DNA from 2 places in the Paenarthrobacter sp. NPDC089714 genome. Region 2 is predicted to be linked to the other one. Evidence: riboswitches for the same ligand, from Rfam matches in the RefSeq annotation. Region 2 holds a riboswitch; the other holds the start of a gene.

Region 1 (3,201 bases), on a different contig from region 2:
CGGCAGCCGAAGGGGCCTCGGAAGAGGAACTGACCCACGACATCAACCGCCTCCGCGCCCAGTGGGAGGGGATTGAGGGCCAGGCGTCCTCCACGAAGGTCCTGGCACCCGAGCTGCTTTACGGCGAGCCCGATTTGACCATCAAGGTGGTCCGTGACGTCTTCAACGAGGACTTCTCCAAGCTCATCGTTTCCGGCGACGATGCCTGGGACACCATTGAGGCTTATGTCACCTATGTTGCGCCGGACCTGGTGGGCCGGCTCGAGAAGTGGACCAAGGACCAGGACATTTTCTCGGCATGGCGCATCGACGAGCAGATCCACAAGGCCCTGGAACGCAAGGTCTTCCTGCCGTCGGGTGGATCCTTGGTGATCGACCGTACCGAGGCCATGACTGTGGTGGACGTCAACACCGGCAAGTTCACCGGCAGCGGTGGAAACCTGGAGGAGACCGTCACCAAGAACAACCTTGAGGCCGCCGAGGAAGTAGTCCGCCAGCTTCGCCTGCGCGATATCGGTGGCATCATCGTCATCGACTTCATCGACATGGTGCTCGAATCCAACCGGGACCTGGTGCTGCGCCGCCTGGTGGAATGCCTGGGCCGGGACCGTACCAAGCACCAAGTGGCGGAGGTGACCTCCCTTGGCCTGGTGCAGATGACGCGCAAGCGCATGGGCACAGGCCTGCTCGAGGTCTTTGGTGAGCAGTGCGAGCACTGTGCCGGACGCGGCGTGGTGACTCACGACGAACCTGTTGAGCACCGTCGTGCAAACGCTGTTGCCGCCGAGCAGCACCGGCCGCACACGGAAACCCAGCAGCAGCCTTCCAGCCGGACTGAGCGGAAGCGCCGCCGCGGCAAGGGCGGGGGACAGCCGGCAGAGAGCTCGACGCCGGTCCACACCGCAGCTTCGCCTGCGCCTTCGACGCCGGCTCCGGAGCCGGTGGATCCGGCACGGCAGGCCAAGGCCCAGGCCACCAGGGCTGCCCTGGCCACGATCGCCGCCGCAGCGCACGCTGCCCACCTGCACGACGACGAGGTTCACCGGGCCGAGGAAGAAGCACGTGCCGCGGCCGCCGCCGCAACCGGGGCTGGCGCAGAGCATTCTGACGAGGTGCCCGATTCGGGCGCCGTTGAGGGCGCCCCGCGTGCCACGCCGGTGCTCCGGTTTGGCGGTGAAGAGGTTGCCCTGCCCTTCGTGGAACACCACGAGGAGCCCGCTTCGGAGAAGCCTGCCATGACTCTGGACCTGTTGGCTGAGGCTTTCTCCCACCTGGGTGGGGATCCCGTGGCTGTCGAAAGCCAGGCTGGGCCCGCTGCCACTGTTGCTGCTCCCGCGGAAACCGTCCCCTCCCGGCAGGATCCTGCGGAGGAAAGCGATCCGTCCAGTCGTGCCCGCGGCCGGCGTGGGCGCCGGAACCGCAGCGCCAGCCGGGCGCAGGGTGCCGCCAACGAGACCACGGTAGAGCACCATGAGGTGTCCGCGTCCACCGGTGGGGGAGCGGCCCATGAAGCCAAGGCGCCGCAGGAGCAGGCCAAGAGGGAGTCCGCTGCTTCTGAGCCGATTATCCTCGGCGTGGGGGTTCCGGCCTCGGAACTCTAGGCATTGCCAACGTCATGTAACCGACGAAGGGTCCGGCAGTAACTAATGCCGGACCCTTCGTCCGTTAGGCTTGGTCACTGACACGGGGTGCCAGGCGTTGGGCCGGGCTGAGATCCAGACCCGTTGAACCTGTCCGGTTAGCACCGGCGAAGGGATGTCCCTCATGACTTCATCGTTGAAATCAGCCGTCTACGCCGTGGCAAACACCGGCCGGCGGGCCCCGCGCGTCCTTAGCATCGCGGGCTCCGACCCCTCTGGCGGCGCTGGAATCCAGGCAGACCTGAAGAGCATTGCCGCCCACGGCGGCTACGGAATGGCCGTGGTCACGGCACTCACGGCGCAAAACACCTTGGGCGTCACCGCCGTCCATGTTCCGCCCGTGGACTTTCTGCGGCAGCAGCTTGAGGCGATCAGCAGCGATGTAACCATCGACGCCGTCAAGATCGGGATGCTGGGCGACGCCGAGGTGATTGGCGAGGTGCGTCGCTGGCTGGAGGAGGTGCGTCCCGCCGTCGTGGTCCTTGACCCGGTGATGGTAGCTACCAGTGGTGACCGCCTCCTCCGGGAATCCGCCGAAGCAGCCCTGCGCGGCCTCTTGCCGGTGGCGGACCTCATCACCCCCAACATTCCTGAACTCGCCATGCTGCTGGGCGAGCCGGAAGCGACGGATTGGTCCACTGCCCTCGAACAAGGCAAGCGGCTCGCGGCCGAATGTGGAAACACCGTGCTGGTGAAGGGCGGACACTTGGCGGGAGCCGAGTGTCCCGATGCGCTCGTCAATACCAGTGGCTTGCTGCGGCAGGACCTTGTCTCGGTGGCGGGGCCACGGGTGGAGACGAAGAACAGCCATGGAACGGGCTGCTCGTTGTCCTCGGCCCTGGCTACGGTCCAGGCGCGGACGGGAGACTGGGAAGCGTCGCTGCGGGAGGTCAAACCCTGGCTCCTGCAGGCCCTGGCCACCGCGGATGTGCTGGAGGTGGGCCATGGCAGTGGCCCCATCAACCACTTCCACCATGCACAGCAGGCCGAAGGCCCGGGGGCTTTCGCCGCCCGCCTGTGGGAGGAAGCGGCACCTGAGCTGGACGCCATCCATGGCCTCGAATTCATCCAGGGGCTGGAGTCGGGCAGCCTTCCCGAGCCACAGTTCAACTATTACCTCGCGCAGGATGCCCTTTACCTGAACGGCTACTCGCGGGTGCTGGCACGGGCAGGTGCCCTCGCTCCCACCGAGGAAGAGCAGCTGTTCTGGGCCAGGTCCTCGCAGCTCTGCCTCGAAGTCGAATCCGAACTGCACCGCAATTGGCTGAGCACGCGGGAGGCCGCAACCCACACCGGACCTGTCACCAAGGCCTACGTGGACCACCTTCTGGCGGCGTCGGCCTCTGGAAGTTACGGCGTGCTGCTCGCGGCCATCCTGCCCTGTTACTGGCTCTACGCCGAGGTGGGACACCGGCTCCACGCAAGTTACGTCACAGCAGGTTCCCCGTCGGAGCACGCGTATGCGGACTGGTTGAAGACCTACGCCGATGAAGACTTTGCCGAGGCCACCCGCAAGGCCATCGGCTTTACGGACGCGGCCGCGGTCGTCGCCTCCAGCCAC
Region 2 (3,201 bases):
ATGGTTAACGCTTGTCCGGCCCTGACCTGCGCGGTCACGCCGGCTTGGACCGGCACGGGCGGGATGCTCTTGAAGCCGCGGCGCCGGGGCTTCTCCCGGGACACAGCCAGGTCTTGTGCTGCCAGGAGCAACGGTGCCATCTCGGGGACGAAGGTCCGTGCACGGGTCCGTGGAACGTAGCCGGGAACCCACACGCCCGCATCAATGAGCATGGTGCGGGCCTCGGAAAGCACGTGGTCCGGCTGCCCGTCCAGGAGAACCCCTCCGCCGGGTTGCAGGACCACGATCCGGTCCACGAGGTCCTTCCAAACCGATACCCGGTGCTCCACCACCACCAGGGTTGCACCGGTCTTGTCCAGGCAGCGGCCAACGGCGTCGCGGACTTCCAGCACGCCGGCCGGGTCCAGGTTGGCCGTCGGCTCGTCCAGGAGGAGCAGCCCTGGCCGCATCGCCAGAATGCCGGCAAGCGCAAGGCGCTGCTTCTGCCCGCCGGAGAGTGCCGCCGTCGGGTGGTCCAGCGCCAGGCCGCCATCTGCAGCGGTACGCAACCCGACGTCGTCGAGCGCCTCATGGACGCGCGCCCAAATCTCTGCCCTCGGAACGGCGAGGTTCTCGGCACCAAACGCTGCGTCGTCGCCCACGCGGGACAGCACCACCTGCGTTTCCGGGTCCTGCTGCATCAAACCGGCGCGGCCCCGCTGTTCGCGCGGCAGTCCGCCGTCGATCAGCAGGGAGCCGGTCTCGTCCGAGTCGTCTTCCTCGTCGCCCAACACCCCGGCCAAGGCGTGCAGGAGCGTCGACTTGCCGGCTCCGGAGGGACCCAGCAGGAGCACGCGCTCCCCGGGCTCGATCCGCAGGTCCAGTCCGTGGATGGCGGGGGTGGACCGTCCGGCGTGCCGCCATCCCCAGCCCTCGGCCGAGATGGCGGCGGGCCGGCCGCTGTTTGTGGCGGCCATCAGTTGAAGACAGGCTCCGACGCAGCCTTGCGGGATGCGAAAGCGCTCAGCACGCCGGTCTTCGCCAGGCCGCGCGTGGCAACCCAGGAGAGGGCACCGGCGATGATCGCACCGGAGATTGTGCAGAATGCGATGTAGGCCAGTTTGTCGACGGCTTCGTAGGCGATGTTCCAGCCCCACGGGAGGAAGGAATCATTCAGGCCGCAGAAGAGGCCAGCGCCCGCACCCGCGAGAAGCGAGGTGGGCAGGTTGAACTTCTTGTAACGGAACGCTGCGAACACCAGCTCGGCGCCGAGGCCCTGCAGGATGCCGGAGATGAGCACCGTGGTGCCGTACTGGGAGCCCATGATGAGCTCGCCGGTAGCGGCCACGGCCTCGCAGAACAGCGCCGCACCGGGCTTGCGGATGATGAGCATGCCCAGCACCGCCGGGATCATCCAGCCGCCGGCGATCAGGCCGGTGAGCGGCGGGTAGGCCGCGTTCATGGGGATGGATACGATTGCGGCGCCCTGGGACCATGCCCAGAAAATCACGCCGCCGGCGATGGCGATCAACGCTGCCACCACAATGTCTACAACGCGCCAGTTGTTACTGGTCTTCTTCACGCTTGCCGTGGTCATTTCTTTGCCTCCTGAGGTTACAGGAGGGGAAAGTGCTCCCCGGTACCCCGGCCAGCTCACGCCGCCCTGGTCCGGACACTCTGAGAAGCTCGACTCCCTTGCGCCGGTACTAACCGGATCAGGTTCGAGGGTCTGCGGCTGTCCGCACTCTCAGCGCCCTCGCGTCTCCTGCATCGCTGCAGGTTCGACGGCGGCGCTCCCCTGTCGTTATCAATCTGCCCTTATGGGCGAGGTTCAGTTTACACCTGAAGGGGTTTACGGGGTCATGGAGCGGGTCATAAATCCGTTGCGGGGCCGCTCTCCGCCCCATTCCCCGCCCTTAGGGCGCAGACCGGGCCCCACAACGTCACCCCACCCCCATTGTTGGGTCCGCTTTGCGCCCCATTCCCCGCCCTTGGGGTCGCAGACCGGGCCGCACAACGTAGCTGAGACAATGGCAGCATGACGGAAACTCCTGGTCCAAGCCATCCTGACGCAGCCAAGCCAGTAGCCGAAGCCCGCCTTGCAGCCAGCGTGATCCTGCTCCGCGATACGTCTGCAGGGCTGGAGGCCTTTGTCCAGCATCGCGTGTCCACCATGGACTTCGCGGCGGGCATGGTGGTGTTCCCCGGAGGCCGCGTGGACGCCGCGGATTCCGAGGGCTGGGACTACTCACCCGAACTTATGGAACGGCACACCAAGGAGTGGCGACTGAGCTCTATCGCCGCAGCAGAGCCGGATTTCCCCGCGATTGGTGGCCAGGCAGGCAAGAGCTCCGGCACTGTTCTCACCGCCGCCATCCGCGAGGTCCAGGAGGAGGCCGGCCTCACGTTGGATCCGTCCGCCCTTCGGCCGTGGGCCAACTGGATCACGCCCGTGGACATGCCCAAGCGCTTCGACACCTACTTTTACGTTGCCAAGCCTGCCCCGGACGCCGCACCGCAACACCAGACCACTGAGGCGTGGCAGTCACTGTGGATGCCCGTTGACGGAATCCTGTCCGCGGAGGCTGAGGGCAAGCTGCAACTCATGCCGCCCACGTACTACCTGCTCCGGGAAATCTCCGGTTTCGACTCCGTTGATGCCATGTGGACCGCGGATCATGAGGTGGTTCCTGTGCTGGCACCACCGGGCTCCCTTGCCGCCTTCCTCAAGGAGAGGGCGAGCCGGGGCTAAGCAGGATCCGCCGGGTTGTTGAGGTTAGGCTGAAGGCATGAACTTCTTCCTCAAGCTTCTGGGCGCAGGCGTGAGCCTCGGCGCGGGTTTCCTTGGCACCAAGCTGGTCAACAAGGGATGGGAAAAAGCCACGGGCAACAAGCCGCCCAAAGGCAACGATGACATGGAGACGAGCCTCCGCTCAGCGCTGACGTTTGCCCTCATCTCGGCGTTTGTCAGCACCCTCATCCAGGTCCTGGCCAGCCGGGGTACGCAGCGCGCCATCGCCCGCTTCGCCAAGTCCCAGGACATCGTCTAAAACCAACGCGGGGATCCTTACGGCCCATGGCGGACGTCCGGATGGGCCGGAAGTGACCCCGCGTTGCCCTAGTCCTCCGAGCGCCCCTCGGCCGCACGCTGTACCACGGCTTCCAACTCGTCCTTGGTGAGCAATTCACGGTGTCCATGCTTGGTGCGGTAGGCCGAACGCC

The links. Region 2 has a riboswitch for thiamine pyrophosphate ahead of ACIPY3_RS20775 (ECF transporter S component). Riboswitches for the same ligand answer to the same signal wherever they lie in the genome.
Region 1: another riboswitch for thiamine pyrophosphate. It lies ahead of thiD (bifunctional hydroxymethylpyrimidine kinase/phosphomethylpyrimidine kinase); the one in region 2 lies ahead of ACIPY3_RS20775 (ECF transporter S component).

What each region holds. Positions count from the first base shown of each region.
Region 1 covers NZ_JBIVGX010000003.1:61,239-64,439, forward strand. Annotated here, with positions in the region: gene ACIPY3_RS06935 (Rne/Rng family ribonuclease) at 1-1,601, shown strand, start outside; TPP riboswitch at 1,675-1,773, shown strand; gene thiD (bifunctional hydroxymethylpyrimidine kinase/phosphomethylpyrimidine kinase) at 1,765-3,201, shown strand, end outside.
Region 2 covers NZ_JBIVGX010000017.1:52,662-55,862, forward strand. Annotated here, with positions in the region: gene ACIPY3_RS20770 (ABC transporter ATP-binding protein) at 1-956, opposite strand, end outside; gene ACIPY3_RS20775 (ECF transporter S component) at 956-1,576, opposite strand; TPP riboswitch at 1,654-1,789, opposite strand; gene ACIPY3_RS20780 (NUDIX hydrolase) at 2,018-2,731, shown strand; gene ACIPY3_RS20785 (DUF4235 domain-containing protein) at 2,769-3,029, shown strand; gene mnhG (monovalent cation/H(+) antiporter subunit G) at 3,098-3,201, opposite strand, start outside.